Regions from separate parts of the Streptomyces sp. NPDC101151 genome, predicted to be linked through region 1. Evidence: riboswitches for the same ligand, from Rfam matches in the RefSeq annotation. Region 1 holds a riboswitch; the other holds the start of a gene.
The links. A riboswitch is a leader RNA that binds a small molecule or an ion and turns the genes downstream of it on or off. The one in region 1 is predicted to bind cyclic di-AMP.
Positions count from the first base shown of each region.

Region 2: linked by a shared signal. The riboswitch ahead of ACIRU3_RS01290 (C40 family peptidase) and the one ahead of ACIRU3_RS33365 (transglycosylase family protein) in region 1 are both predicted to bind cyclic di-AMP.

Region 1 is NZ_JBIWPP010000024.1:109,927-119,091, reverse strand. Features, by position in the region: gene ACIRU3_RS33390 (SurA N-terminal domain-containing protein) at 1-407, shown strand, start outside; gene ACIRU3_RS33385 (nucleoside triphosphate pyrophosphohydrolase) at 541-1,512, shown strand; gene ACIRU3_RS33380 (tetratricopeptide repeat protein) at 1,635-3,401, shown strand; gene ACIRU3_RS33375 (cytochrome P450) at 3,398-4,669, shown strand; gene ACIRU3_RS33370 (transglycosylase family protein) at 4,838-5,854, shown strand; cyclic di-AMP (ydaO/yuaA leader) riboswitch at 6,037-6,205, shown strand; gene ACIRU3_RS33365 (transglycosylase family protein) at 6,210-6,893, shown strand; gene eno (phosphopyruvate hydratase) at 7,275-8,561, shown strand; gene ACIRU3_RS33355 (septum formation initiator family protein) at 8,672-9,148, shown strand.
Region 2 is NZ_JBIWPP010000001.1:280,374-286,767, reverse strand. Features, by position in the region: gene ACIRU3_RS01315 (PspC domain-containing protein) at 1-718, shown strand, start outside; gene ACIRU3_RS01310 (LuxR C-terminal-related transcriptional regulator) at 715-1,446, shown strand; gene ACIRU3_RS01305 (NlpC/P60 family protein) at 1,467-2,531, opposite strand; gene ACIRU3_RS01300 (hypothetical protein) at 2,949-3,302, shown strand; gene ACIRU3_RS01295 (tellurite resistance/C4-dicarboxylate transporter family protein) at 3,306-4,274, opposite strand; gene ACIRU3_RS01290 (C40 family peptidase) at 4,346-5,449, opposite strand; cyclic di-AMP (ydaO/yuaA leader) riboswitch at 5,457-5,627, opposite strand; gene pcrA (DNA helicase PcrA) at 5,890-6,394, shown strand, end outside.

The DNA.
Region 1 (9,165 bases):
CCCTGCACAACATGGTCCTCGACCGGGTGCTGCACCGTGCCGCGCAGGACGAGGGGATCACGGTCAGCCGCAAAGAGGTCCTGCAGATGCGCTCCGGTCTGGAGCAGCAGGCCGGCGGCGCCAAGGGGCTGGAGACGGCCTGGCTGCAGAAGTACGGCATCGCGCCCAAGCGCCTGGACGACAACCTGCGCCTTCAGCTCGAGGCACAGAAGCTCGCCGCGAGGCTCGGCACCGACACCACGCAGCCCGCCTTCTGGAAGGCCCTGTCGCAGGCGTCCGACGAACTCCACATCGACCTCAACCCGCGCTACGGCTCCTGGGACGTGCAGAAGAGCAGCCGGGTCGATGCCAAGACCCCGTGGGTACGAGAGGTCACGGCGACCGGGGCGCAGCAGGAGCCCGCGTAGCGGGGGGTTTTCCGGGGTGCCGGAACGGTACGTCGGCGGCCGAGACAAGGCAGCCGGTCGTAAGATCACATGACCCTTCCGGCCCTGTGGACAACCGGTCCCGTCCGTCCTCGCCGTGGGTTACGTTCGGATCGTGAACGCAACCAGCCCCGAAGCCGCACCCGGCCGCATCGTCCTGCTCACCACCAGCCACCGTGTCGCACCCGGCCTGCTGTCCTGGCCCGCCTGGCAGGCGCTGCGCGCCGCCGACGCCGTGCTGTGCGCGGACGGAGCGCATCCGCAGCTGCCGTATCTGCGGGAGGCGGGGATATCGGTGGGGGAGGCCGCCCCCACCGCCCAGGAGCTGGTCGACACCTGCGCCGGCGGGCGGACCGTGGTGGTCGTGGCCACGGGTGAGGGAGAGCCCGCCCTCACCGACGGCCTGGCCCGCCTGGCCGGCTCGGGCAGGGTGCGGATGCCGGAGCTGGAGCTGCTGCCCGCCTCCTACGACCTGCCCGGCGCCCGCCTCCTCGACCTCGTCCAGGTCATGGACCGCATCCGCGCCGAGTGCCCCTGGTCGTCCCGGCAGACCCACAAGGGCCTGGCCAAGTACGGCATCGAGGAGGCGTACGAACTGGTCGAGGCGATCGAGGCAGGCGACCGCGCGGAGCTGCGGGAGGAACTGGGCGACGTCCTGCTCCAGGTCGTCTTCCACTCCCGGATCGCCGAGGAGGACCCGGAAGCGCCGTTCTCCGTGGACGACGTGGCCGGCGGCATCGTCGCCAAACTGATCCACCGCCACCCGCACGTCTTCGGCGACGAGAAGGCCGAGACCCCGGAGGACGTCAAGGCGCACTGGCTGCGCACCAAGGCCGAGGAGAAACGGCGTACCTCGGTCACCGACGGCGTCCCCCTCGGCCAGCCCGGCCTCGCCCTCACCGCCAAGCTCGCCTCCCGCGCCCGCACGGCGGACCTGGACGTCCCCCTGCCGCAGGGCGACGGCATCGGCTACGAGCTGCTGGCGCTCGCCGTCCGCGCCGAGGCGGACGGTGTCGACCCGGAGGCGGCGCTGCGGGCGGCGGCGCGCGTGTACCGGGACGCCATACGGGAGAAGGAGGCCGGCTGAGGGCCCCGGGGGCCGGCGGGTCCCGGAAGAAGTGACGGCCGAGGAGCATACGGGACGTCAGGAAGCCTCCGGCTCAGTACCGTTGGGCGAAAGCCTGGAGAAAACGGGACAGGGGGACACGGGTGGGTTCCGCACTGGAGTTCATGGCGGCCGAGGCGATCGTGAGCGCTGTCGGGTCGACGGCCTGGAAGCAGATGCAGCAGCGGGTCGCCGAGCTGTTCCGGCGCCGCGGGATGGACGGTGACGCCGAGGACCTCGCCCGGTTCGGCGCGTCACCCGAGGAACACTCCGGCGCCGGCGCGACCCAGGAGCACTGGCGAGACCGGCTCCAGGAGGTGCTCGTGGACGCGCCGGAGACGGTGGCCGAGGAACTCAAGGACATACTGGACGAGTTCATGGCGGCCTCGGGTGACACCGTCGACTTCCGGCAGGGCACCTTTCACGGGCCGGTCACCGGCGTGCAGCACCTCCACTACGGTCCGGCCGCGGCCTTCCCCGACCCCGGCACCTGGCCGGCCGTCCGCACGGCCGACCCCATCGCCCTGGGCGTCCACCGGACCCGGCGCTTCGACGAGGAGAGCGAGCTCGCGCCGTACGTCGGCCGGGACGCGGACGACCGGCTGATCCGGCTGCTGCACCGGGGCGGGCTGGTCGTGGTGACCGGTGGACCGTTCTCCGGCAAGAGCCGGACCGCCTGGGCCGCCGCGGCCGCCGCGCTGCCGCCGGACACACGGCTGTGCGCCCCCGCACCGGGCGCCGACCTGCAGGCGCTGCCGGGCATCCTGCGCGAGCGCCCCGGCGCATACGTCCTGTGGCTCGACGAACTGGAAGGCCACCTGGGTGAAACGGGCCTGGACACCGGCCTGCTGGCCCAGCTCACCGGCCTCGGGGTGCCGATCGTCGCGACGATGCGCGACGACGCGTACGACGCGCGCCGGTTCGGCGGCGGCCGGGCCTCGCGCGTGCTCAGCCGTGCCGAGACCGTCGAGCTCAGACACGCGTGGAGCGGGACGGAACTCGGACGGCTGGCGCAGGCCGACGACCCCCGGCTGCTCGGCGCCCTGAAGGGACGCGGCGACCGCACGGTGCCGGAGTATCTGGCGGTGGGACCGGAGCTGTGGGACGAGTGGCGCAGAGCACGGCGGGCCGGTGCGCATCCTCGCGGGCACCTCCTCGTGCGGGCGGCGGTCGACGCCGCACGCTGCGGGTTCGCCGGCCCCCTGCCGGCCGATGCGCTGGAGAGGATCGCGCAGGAGTACGGCCACGAGGTGCCGAGGAGCGGACAGGAGTCCATCGACGAGGCGCTGGCCTGGGCGACGAGGCCCCGGTACGGGGTGACGGGCCTGCTGGTGCCGGACACCGAGGACGAGACCGTCTTCGCGGCCTACGGATCGCTGGTGGCGGATCTCCCGGCCTCCGGGGAACCGGCGGACATACCGGTGACCGTGTGGTTCCAGCTGCTGGACGCCGCAGAGGACAAGGAGACCGAGGCGGCGGTCGTCCGGACGGCGGACCGGCTGTTGACTCCCCGGGCGGAGGCAGGCGTGGCCGACGCGATGGTGGTGCTCGGCGGCATAGCGATGGGGAAGGACAACGCACCGGAGGCCGTCCACTGGTTCCGGAAGGCGCTGGAGGCCGGCGTCGACGACGTGAAGCTCCAGCAGGAGCTGCACGCGGAGCTGGGGGAGCTGCTGGTGGCGACCGGGGAGACCGAGGCCGGGCTGCGCCACCTCAGGGCCGCCGCCGAGCAGGGCGATGCCGCCGCCGCGTACCGCGTCAGCCTGGCCCTTCGGGAGAGCGCCGACGACTGGCTCCGGCGGGCGGCCGCCGCCGGGCATCCGACCGCGATGGCGGAGTTGGGCCCCGCTGCGGATACCGTCGAGAAGTGACCGACCAGCTCGACTCCGACGACTCCACCCCCGACCTCTTCACCTGGGAGTTCGCCACCGACCCGTACCCCGCCTACGCCTGGCTGCGGGAGAACGCACCCGTGCACCGGACGCGGCTGCCCAGCGGGGTCGAGGCCTGGCTGGTCACCCGGTACGGCGATGCCAAGCAGGCCCTGGCCGACCAGCGGCTGAGCAAGAACCCGGCGCATCACGACGAGCCCGCGCACGCCAAGGGGAAGACCGGTATCCCGGGCGAGCGCAAGGCCGAGCTGATGACGCACCTGCTGAACATCGACCCGCCGGACCACACCCGGCTGCGCCGGCTGGTCAGCAAGGCGTTCACGCCCCGCACGGTCGCCGAGTTCGCGCCCCGGGTGCAGGAGCTGACCGACCACCTCATCGCCGGGTTCGCGAAGAAGGGCTCGGCCGACCTCATCCACGACTTCGCCTTCCCGCTCCCCATTTACGCCATCTGCGACCTGCTCGGAGTCCCGCGCGATGACCAGGACGACTTCCGCGACTGGGCCGGGATGATGATCCGCCACGGGGGCGGACCGCGGGGCGGGGTCGCGCGGTCGGTGAAGAAGATGCGCGGCTACCTCGCCGAGCTGATCCACCGCAAGCGGGAGGCGCTGCCCGCCGAGCCCACCCCGGGCGAGGACCTGATCTCCGGCCTCATCCGCGCCTCCGACCACGGCGAGCACCTCACCGAGAACGAGGCCGCCGCGATGGCCTTCATCCTCCTGTTCGCCGGGTTCGAGACCACCGTGAACCTGATCGGCAACGGCACCTACGCCCTGCTCACCCACCCCGAGCAGCGCCACCGTCTGCAACGCTCCCTGGCCGCCGGGCACAGGGACCTCCTGGAGACCGGTGTCGAGGAACTCCTGCGCTACGACGGCCCGGTGGAGCTGGCCACCTGGCGGTTCGCCACCCGGCCGCTCACCATCGGCGGGCAGGACATCGCCGCCGGGGACCCGGTGCTCGTCGTACTCGCCGCAGCCGACCGGGATCCGGAGCGGTTCGCCGATCCGGACGTCCTGGACCTGTCCCGCCGGGACAACCAGCACCTCGGATACGGCCACGGCATCCACTACTGCCTCGGCGCCCCGCTCGCCCGTCTGGAGGGCCAGACCGCGCTCGCCACCCTCCTCACCCGCCTCCCCGACCTGCGGCTCGCGGCGGACCCGGCCGAGCTGCGCTGGCGCGGCGGACTCATCATGCGCGGCCTGCGCACGCTCCCCGTGGAATTCACGCCCGCTCCGTGAGCACAGCCCGCACAGCGGAACATGACGGATGTTCGCCTCTGTGATCTTCACGTGATCTACGCGGCATTAACTTGTGACAAGTGATCGTCTGCCTATACGTTCACCCCTCAGCGTGGCCCCGAGTTTCATGCGCCGCGCCGGCCCCGCTGTCGCACGAAAGGCTTCCGCATGCTCTCCGGGAACGGTCGTCACCGTCGCCCCCGTCAGGCTCCGGCCCTCCTCGTCGCGGCGGGAGTGACCGGCTCCGCCATCGCCATCCCGCTCCTCGGTGCGGCGAGCGCCAACGCGGCCGACGGCACCACGTGGGACAAGGTGGCCGAGTGCGAGAGCGGTGGCTCCTGGAGCGCCGACACCGGCAACGGGTACTACGGCGGCCTGCAGATATCCCAGGACGACTGGGACACGTACGGCGGCGGCCAGTACGCCTCCAGCGCCGACCAGGCCAGCCGGTCGCAGCAGATCGCCGTCGCCGAGAGGATCCTCGCCGACCAGGACACCACGCCCTGGGCCACCTGCGCCCTGCTCTCCGGGCTGACGTCGAACTCCGGCTCGCTGGACGTCGACACGGGTGTCGGGGACTCCGGTTCGGGCTCGGCGGAGGACGGCGGTTCGTCGAAGTCCTCGGACCCGTCCGGCTCCGGCGATACGTCCGACTCGTCTGATCTGCCGGATTCCTCGTCCTCGTCCGACTCCTCCTCGGATGCGGCCGGCAAGCCGTCGTCCGACGCGAGCAAGGACGCCGGCTCCAAGGGCTCCGACAAGGAGACCGATACCCCCAAGTCCGACAAATCCGCATCGTCCGGCTCCGAAGGCGCGGAGGGCAGCGACTCCGCGACCATGGATCCCGCGACGGACGACTCGGACAATTCATGGCAGACCGGCAGCTCTTGGAGTCTGGTCGACACGGGCGCCCTCGGCAGCGGCGGACGTCACCGCGGTGGCACTGCGGACGAAAGCGTGACAAACGGTCAGGACGCCAAGACGTCCGGCCGCCACGCCTCCCGTGACGCGAGCGCCTACACCGTCCGCGAGGGTGACACCCTCGCCTCCATCGCCGACTCCCTTGACGTCGACGGCGGATGGCACGCCCTCTACGCCGACAACAAGAAGAGCATCGGCGCCGACCCGAACCACATCACCGCCGGTCAGACCCTGAAAGTCGGTAGCGAAAAGGGCGATAAGTAGCAGGAGTTGACGCCCCACTTCACACTTAATGTCCGTTTTGGCGAAAGTGTGGGATGAGTCTCAGAAGCCCTGATCGTCTTTGAAATTCCCGCGATCGCCTGTCTACGGTCGGGACCGCTCGTCACCACGAGCCCCGGCAGTCGCAACGCCGAATCCTGCCAGCGGTTGCCCGGGAACAGTCGTCGCGTCATGCGCCGTAGGCAGGAGCGGGGGACCCAAGGTAGGCGCCGGAACCGGCAGTTGATGCCGGCACCGGCTTGGGGTGGAGCCGTGTCCCGAAAGGGGCGCGGCCGGGCAACTCAACCGGCCCGAACCCGACAGCTCACCTCGCAGGCGTCGGTGAGGGGATCGATCCATGCTGTTTTCCGGCAAGGGCAAGCACCGTCGTCCGTCCAAGGCCACCCGGGCCATCGCGCTCGCCGGTGTCACCGGCGCCGTTGTCGCCGCCCCGCTGATGGCGGCCGGCAACGCCTCCGCCGCCACCGCCTCCGAGTGGGACGCGGTCGCCCAGTGCGAGGCCGGCGGCAACTGGTCCATCAACACCGGAAACGGCTACTACGGCGGTCTGCAGTTCTCCGCCTCCACCTGGGCCGCGTACGGCGGCGCCCAGTACGCCGCCCAGGCCAACCAGGCCACCAAGGCGCAGCAGATCGCCGTCGCCGAGAAGGTTCTCGCCGCCCAGGGCAAGGGCGCCTGGCCGGTGTGCGGCACGGGCCTGTCCAGCACCCCCAACGGCGGTGCCGCCCCTGCCGCCCCCTCGAAGACCACCGCGCCGAGCACCGCCACCCGCTCCACCGACGAGCAGGCCGCCTCCCGCTCCGCCGAGCGTCCGGCCGCGAGCAAGACCGTCACCACCCCGACCGGCAAGAAGGTCAAGAAGGGCGACGGCGAGTACAAGGTCGTCAAGGGCGACACCCTCAGCACCATCGCCGAGAAGCACAAGGTCGAGGGCGGCTGGGAGAAGCTGTTCAAGCTGAACAAGGACGTCGTCGCGGACGCCGACCTCATCTACCCGGGCCAGCAGCTGCACCTGAAGTAACACCCGGCTCCCACCAGAACCACAGCGCCCTCACAAGGCCTGCCCCCAGACCGAGGGCCTCGTGAGGGTCATCCCCCCGTCCCCACGGGCTCCCCGCCCCGGCGCGTGTTCCCCCGTACGCGCCGGGGCGGGGTCGTTTGTTTCCCCGCTCGGGTTCCGCACCCTGTTGGCCGCCCCCGTTTCCCGCCCACGGTTCCCGGCTCTGTTTCCCCACTCTTCGACCGGGCCTCATTCGGAGGCCCCTTTGTTCCGAGCGTGAACAATAGGTACCGTCTCCTTGTCCACGGGACGGTCGGTCGGTGGCCGACGCCCCCGGGACGGTTAGGCTCTAGTCGCAAGGCACACCAGCCGCGCACTACCAGCGTCACATCCACGAAGGAGATGCTCGTGCCGTCCATCGACGTCGTCGTAGCCCGGGAAATCCTGGACTCCCGAGGCAACCCCACGGTCGAGGTCGAGGTCGGCCTCGACGACGGCAGCACGGGTCGTGCCGCCGTCCCCTCCGGCGCCTCCACCGGCGCCTTCGAGGCCATCGAGCTGCGCGACGGTGACCCGAACCGCTACCAGGGCAAGGGCGTCGAGAAGGCCGTCCTCGCCGTCATCGAGCAGATCGGTCCGGAGCTGGTCGGCTACGACGCCACCGAGCAGCGCCTGATCGACCAGGCCATGTTCGACCTGGACGCGACCGACAACAAGGGCTCCCTCGGCGCCAACGCCATCCTCGGCGTCTCCCTCGCCGTCGCCCACGCCGCCTCCGAGGCCAGCGACCTCCCCCTGTTCCGCTACCTGGGCGGCCCGAACGCGCACCTGCTGCCGGTGCCGATGATGAACATCCTGAACGGCGGCTCGCACGCCGACTCCAACGTGGACATCCAGGAGTTCATGATCGCCCCGATCGGCGCGGAGTCCTTCTCCGAGGCCCTGCGCTGGGGTGCCGAGGTCTACCACACCCTCAAGAAGGTGCTGAAGACCAAGGGCCTGTCCACCGGCCTGGGTGACGAGGGCGGCTTCGCCCCGAACCTGGAGTCCAACCGCGCCGCCCTCGACCTCATCGTCGAGGCCATCAAGCAGGCCGGTTACGTCCCCGGCGAGCAGATCGCGCTCGCGCTCGACGTCGCCGCGTCCGAGTTCTACAAGGACGGCAAGTACGAGTTCGAGGGCAAGTCCCGCTCGGCCGCCGAGATGACGGAGTACTACGAGGAGCTTGTGGCGGCCTACCCGCTCGTCTCCATCGAGGACCCGCTGTTCGAGGACGACTGGGCCGGCTGGAAGGTCATCACCGACAAGCTGGGCGACAAGGTCCAGATCGTCGGCGACGACCTCTTCGTCACCAACCCGGAGCGCCTGGCCCGCGGCATCGAGGAGGGCTCCGCGAACGCCCTGCTCGTGAAGGTGAACCAGATCGGTTCGCTGACCGAGACCCTGGACGCCGTCGAGATGGCCCAGCGCAACGGTTTCAAGTGCATGATGTCCCACCGCTCCGGTGAGACCGAGGACGTCACCATCGCCGACCTCGCCGTCGCGGTGAACTGCGGTCAGATCAAGACCGGCGCCCCGGCCCGCTCGGACCGCGTCGCCAAGTACAACCAGCTGCTGCGCATCGAGGAGATCCTCGACGACGCCGCGGTCTACGCCGGCCGCAGCGCCTTCCCGCGCTTCAAGGGCTGACCCAACCGGGGCTCAACCCCGGGCAAGCCTTAGCCAGTCGTACGTACGTCCCCGTACCCGGTCCCGTACCGTGTGCGGGGACGTACGCACGTGTGAAGGGGAGGCGGGACATGGCCGTGAAGGACCGGGACCGGTTCTCCACCGCGACCAGGCTCAGGCTGCTCGGGGAGCAGACGGCGGCCCGGGTCTACCGCTCCCAGACCAAGCGGCAGGCCCGCCGCTCCCGGCTCACCGGCCGCGCCGCCCTGCTCGCCCTGGTGCTGTGCACGCTGATCGTCGCGCTCGCCTACCCGATGCGGCAGTACGTCTCCCAGCGCGCCGAGATCGCCGACCAGCAACGGCAGCAGGAGCGGGCCCGCAAGCGCGTCGAGCAGCTGCGTGACCTGAAGGCGCGCTGGCAGGACGACGCCTACGCCAAGCAGCAGATCCGGCGCCGGCTGCACTATGTGATGCCCGGGGAGACGGGGTACGTCGTGATCGACCCGGGCGCGGCCAAGCAGTCCCGCGCCGACCTCCGGGCCGCCCACCGGCCCTGGTACGCGAACGTCTGGGACGGGGTCGACAAGTCCGACGCCTCCGACCAGTAGCCGGCCCCCGGCCGGTG
Region 2 (6,394 bases), on a different contig from region 1:
GCAGGGCTCGGCCGCCCATCTCGGCGCGGTCCTGCAGGCCGCGCTCGTCGTCCTCGTCGGCATCACGCTGCTCGCCGGCCCCTATCTGGTCCGGATGACCCAGGACCTGTCCGAGGAACGCCTGATGCGCATCCGCGCCCAGGAGCGCGCCGAGGTCGCCGCCCACGTCCACGACTCGGTGCTGCACACCCTCACCCTGATCCAGCGCAACGCGGACAACGCCGGTGAGGTGCGTCGCCTGGCCCGTGCCCAGGAGCGGGACCTGCGTACCTGGCTGTACAAGCCGGAGGGCACCGGCAAGGACGAGGCCGACGAGCCGGACACGGTCGCCGAGGCGGTGCGGCGCAACGCGGCCGAGGTCGAGGACAAGCACGGCGTACCCATCGAGGTGGTCGTGGTCGGCGACTGCCCGCTCGACGAGCGGACGGGCGCGCAGATGCAGGCCGCGCGCGAGGCGATGGTGAACGCGGCCAAGTACGGTGGCGAGGGCGGTGCCGTACAGGTCTACGCCGAAGTCGAGGGGAGGACGGTGTTCGTGTCGGTCCGCGACCGCGGCCCGGGCTTCGACCTCGACTCGATACCCGCCGACCGTATGGGCGTTAGAGAATCGATCATCGGCCGTATGGAGCGTCACGGCGGCACGGCCCGGCTGCGGGCGGTGCCGGACGGCGGCACGGAGGTCGAGCTGGAGATGGAGAGGGCGGAGAAGACGTCATGAGCGACGCGACCGAGGCGAGCGGTACGGCGGGAGCGGCGGAGCCGGCCGGGTCCGGCCCCGCCGGGAAGCGGCACGTGCGCGTGGTGCTCGTCGACGACCACCGGATGTTCCGCACGGGTGTGCAGGCCGAGATCGGGCAGACCGCCGAGACCGGGGTGGAGGTGGTCGGGGAGGCCGCCGACGTCGACCAGGCGGTCACGGTCATCACCGCGACCCGTCCCGAGGTGGTCCTGCTCGACGTCCACCTGCCGGGCGGCGGCGGTGTCGAAGTGCTGCGCAGGTGCGCCGGGATGATGGCGGACGCCGAGCAGCCCGTCCGCTTCCTCGCGCTGTCCGTGTCGGACGCGGCGGAGGACGTGATCGGTGTGATCCGCGGCGGCGCCCGCGGCTATGTCACCAAGACCATCACCGGCACCGATCTGGTCGACTCGATCTTCCGCGTCCAGGAGGGCGACGCCGTCTTCTCCCCACGCCTGGCCGGGTTCGTCCTGGACGCCTTCGCCTCCACCGACGCGCCGCCGGTCGACGAGGACCTGGACCGTCTCACCCAGCGCGAGCGGGAGGTGCTGCGGCTGATCGCCCGCGGCTATGCGTACAAGGAGATCGCCAAGCAGCTGTTCATCTCGGTGAAGACGGTCGAGTCCCATGTCTCGGCGGTCCTGCGCAAGCTCCAGCTGTCCAACCGCCACGAGCTGACCCGCTGGGCCACGGCCCGCCGCCTGGTCTGACCCCTGCCCGGGGGCCGTCCTCACACCACCCGGGTGGCTCCCGCGAACGGCATCTGGTCGATGGGGGCCAGACGGACCGGTGCCGACGGGTTCGGGGCGTGGATCATCTGGCCGTTGCCGACGTAGATGCCGACATGACTGATGCCGGAGTAGAAGAACACCAGGTCGCCGGGCTGGAGTTCGGAGCGGGTGACCCGTCGGCCCGCGTTGATCTGGGCGTAGGTGGTGCGGGGCAGGGAGATGCCGGCGGAGCGGTAGGCGGCCTGGACCAGGCCCGAGCAGTCGAAGGCGTCCGGGCCGGTCGCGCCCCACACATAGGGGCTGCCGAGCTTCTGGTAGGCGTAGCCGATGGCCGCCGACGCGCGGGAGCCGGGGGCCGCGACGGATCCAGCCTGCTCCAGGGCCGCCCGCGTGTCCGACGCCGACCGTGAGGCGCGCCCCTGCGCGCTGCCGTCGCCGGTGACCTGCGCCCGCTCCGGCGGAGTGAGCCGTGCCAGCAGCCCGCGTGCCTCCGCCAGCTTCCCGGTGATGGTCTTCTTCTGCCGCTTCAGCTCAGCCTGCCGCGACCGCAGTGACTTCAGCTCGATGCGGGAGGCACCGCGCAACTGCTCGATCTCCCGCAGCTGTTCGCGTACCCGTGCCACCGCCCCTGCCTGCCGTGCGCCGGCCCGCTCCACGAACGCGGCACTGTCCAGGTACCGGTCGGGGTCGCTGGACAGGGCGAGCTGCCAGGCGGAGTCGATCCCGCCCTCGCGGTACTGCGCAGCGGCGAAGGAACCCAGCGCGTCCCGGGCCGCGTTGAGCTTCTGCTGCCTGCGGGCGGTCTCGTCCTGCAGCGAGTGCAGCCGTCGCTGGGCCGCATCCGCCTTCTCCTTGGCTCCGTTGTACGTCTCGGTGGCGGCCTCCGCCTCCTGGTACAGCTTGTCCACCTTGGCCTTCACCTGCGCCGGTGTCAGCTGCGGCTCGGCGTTGCCCGTCCCGTCGAAGGCCGTCGCGGTGGCCGCGCCCGCCAGAGCGAGGGTGGCGGCCGTCCGGGCCGTGGTGCCGCCGAGCGAGCGCTCTCGGGGCTTGCGGTGCGCTGCCACCTGGACCGTCACGTCCTTCCCTAGGGCTCCTGCGACCGAGCGGTCGGAGCGTCCGGTGGCGGCCCGCACAGGGGGAGCGGGCCGCCACCGGGCCTTTCTCGGCGGTGGTGGCCGACTGCCGCCCCTGGCCCGGGCGGCGGTGGGGAGCCGGTCACCTGGGGGAGGACGCTAGGCCCGTCTGTGACAGGAAGGTAACGCGGAGTACGGAACTGGCTCAGACGGATCGAGCAGTGACCACATGCGACCGGATTACGGATCCGGAGTCGTCGCCTTCACGCAGCGTGGTGACCGATGCGCGGAATGCGGGGGACGCGGAAGTCGGGTAGTGCTATGGGGCGCATATATGCAAGATCCATGCCTGCTGTGGGCGGTCCCGGTGACAGGAGCCCCCGGAGCCCCTCGTTAGGCTCCGGGCTCATGGACGTACTCATCCATCTCTTCGTCGGCCTGCACATCATCGGCATCGCCGCGCTGCTCGGCGGTTTCCTCACTCAGATGAAGGCGATGGGCCAGGGCACGGCCCGCTTCGTCCCCGGGATGCTGCACGGCGCGTTCACCATGCTGGTCACCGGCGTGGCCCTGGTCGGGCTCAACCAGGCCGACGACCACCACGTCGACACCGTCAAGATCGGCGTGAAGCTGGCCCTGCTGATCGTGATCCTCGGACTGGTGTACGTGAAGCGCGACGAGGAGCAGGTGGACAAGCGCCTCTTCGGTCTGGTCGGCGCGCTGACCATCGCGAACATCTTCATCGCCGTGCTGTGGACGTGACGCTCAGCGCCGTCCGCTGATCCCGGCGCGGGTCGCGAGGACCGCGCCGGCCGCGACCGCGAGCCACGCCGCCACCGACACCCACACCAGCACCTGCCCCGGCCCCTTCAGCCATCCGACGCCCAGGGCGGCCGCGACCGCCAGCGTGGCCGTCCCCGTCATCCCCAGGGGGAACACCGTGGCCCACCGCCGCAGGTCGTAGCGCAGCCGCGGCCGGGCCACCTCGGCGGCCAGCAGGACCACGTACCAGACCAGGTCCAGGACGAGCAGTGCGACGGTCACGTTGCGCAGCACGCCCCGGTCGTCGTCGTTCCACAGGTACAGCCGCGCACTGTCGGCGGAGAGCAGCTTCGCCCCGGCCAGCGCCGAGATGGCGAGCGCCCCGCCCGCGATCCAGTGGTCCCCGGCCCCCTCGAAGACCTGCCGCGGATCGAAGCGCGGCAGGGCCAGGCAGTAGAGCACCAGGCCCAGCCAGAACAGCACCAGCGCCGCACGCGCGAGCCATGCCACCGTCTCGGCCGCGGCCAGCGTGGCCGCCAGCACCGCCGGCGCCTGTGTGGCCACACAGCACAGGAACACCGCCCCCGGCATGCGCCGCTCCCAGTGTCGTAGGACAAGGAACAGCAGCACCGGCCACAACAGCACCGCCAGCGCCAGCAGTGCCCCGGCCGGCGTCTGCCGGCCCAGCGCCGAGAACCGGGTGCCCAGCACCGCCGTGGCGGCGACGGCGGTGAGTGCGCCCGGGCTCTTCGCCTCGGCCACCCAGCGCCGCCGCTGCGTCACCAGCCGTACGAGGAAGTCGGCGGCCAGCGCCAGCCAGGCGACACAGGCCAGCCACAGGAAGACCAGGGACACCGTTTCGGCACCCGTCAGATGCAGGCCGACCGACACAATGCCGGTCGCCATGACGGCGGCCCCCGCCGCCGGCGGACGCCCCACCCACCACGCACGCAGAGCCGAGATCCTGGGCATGCGCCCGATGCTAGGTATCCCCGCGCGCCCCACGCGCAGGGCACGCGCGCGTGGGGCTCGAAAAGAGCACGTCAGGCAGGCCGGACCACGCTGCGGATGATCGATTCTCCTCCGTGGTGGACGGACTCCTCGCGGATGTACGCGCCAGGTCTCGGTGAGTGGATCATCATCCCGTCGCCGGTGCAGAGGCCGACATGGCTGTGGTCGTCATGGAAGAAGACCAGGTCACCGGGGTGCGCGTCGGCGAGGGAGACCGCGGTGCCCGCGGCGGCCTGGTCGCGCGCGGTGCGCGGCAGGGTGACGCCGGCGGCCCTCCAGGCGGCCTGGATGAGGCCGGCGCAGTCGTAGGAGCCCGGGCCGCTGGCCCCGTTCACATACGGCTTGCCGATCTGGGCGCGGGCGAAGGCGATCGCCTTCTCGGCCTTGGTGGCCTGCGCGCCGGAGGACCCGTACGACGGCGTACCGGCCTCCTCCTGCGGCCACTGCCCGAGCGTGGACTGCCGCACCTGCTCCGGGGCGGTCGGCCGGGACAGCAGCTCACGGGCGGAGGCGAGCTTCCTCTGGACGGCTGCCTTGGCGCTCTTGGGGTCGTGCGGCGTCGCGGCTGGCGTCGCAAGCGGCGGCGTGATCGGCGACACGGGGGCCGTCGCGGCCGGCGGCACGAGCGTCGTCGCAACCGGCGGCACGAGCGTCGTCGCAACCGGCGGCACGGCGGGCGGCGCGACCGGCGGCACGAGGGTCGTCGCAACCGGCGGCACGGCGGGCGGCGCGACCGGTGTCTCCAGGCTCCTGGTCGTCTCCTGCCGTTTCTTCACGGTCGAGGCCAGCCGGTCCATCAGCCGGTTCTGGGCGAAGTAGTCCGGCGGGCGTTCCGCATGCTCCTGCGGGGCGTCCGCGGACAGGGCCTTCCCGCGGAGGGCGTCCGGACGCCCTCGCTGCCGGTCGGCCCGCTCCGTGGCCTCCTCGGGCCGCTCGGTGGCCGAGTCCGCCCGGCGATAGAGCTCGTCGACCTTCTTCTCGATCTCCTCCAGGCTCGGCCTGCCGTCGTCGGCGTGGGCGGTCCCGGCCGTCTGGGACAGTACGGCCACGGAGGTGAGGGCGGCGGTGGCGAGAGCGGGCGTGCGGAGGCCCGGTCCCCCGGTTCCGCCGGGGCGCGGCTTGCGGTGCGACGCCAAGGGTGGCGACTCCTTCCAATGTGCCGCCTACCGGGTTAGCTGTCGGGTTCGGGCGGGTGCTTCGGAAGGGTTGCCCTACGGCGTCGTCCCGGGTGGGAGTCGGCCGATTCACCCCAGGATCGGTGGGTCCCCGGCTCCGGCTGCCCTGAAGGCGCACCGGACTCGGCGGAGGCCGCGGCGCTCGGCGACGTTCGCCGGAAGGGTTCGTGCGGCCTGACGGCAACCTAGCCAACTGGTGTGACTCCTGTGAAGGTTGGTGTGCCATATGTCCGATACATTTCCGTGACCTGAGGGCACTTTCATACGCGTGTGACAAGGCGCTTCCGCAGCGTGAGGGCTCGGAGGGCACCCGCGGGTGCGTTGATCAACTCTTCGGGAAACCGGCCATGTTCCCGGGGTGGCGGCCGGTTGTCGGTGCGGCGCCCTAAACTCGGAGAGCGATGAGCAGCCTCTTTGACGACAGCTTCCTGGCGGACCTCCAGAGCCCTCGCGGGCGCGAGGAGGAATCCCCGCCGCCGCCCGAGGACGATCACGCTCCGGAGCCGCTTCCGGACGATCTGTTCGGCGGGAAGTTCGACGCACCGCCGGACCGGGACGCGTACTACCGCGACGGCGCCCCGCGCCCCGCGATCGACGCGGCAGCGCTCCTGGAGGGGCTGAACGAGAACCAGCGCGCCGCGGTCGTCCATGCCGCCTCGCCGCTGCTCATCGTCGCCGGCGCCGGCTCCGGCAAGACCCGCGTGCTCACCCACCGCATCGCCCACCTGCTCGCCGAGCGGAACGTGCACCCGGGCCAGATCCTCGCGATCACCTTCACCAACAAGGCCGCGGGCGAGATGAAGGAGCGCGTCGAACAGCTCGTCGGCCCGCGCGCGAACGCGATGTGGGTCATGACCTTCCACAGCGCGTGCGTACGGATCCTGCGGCGCGAGTCGAAGAAGCTCG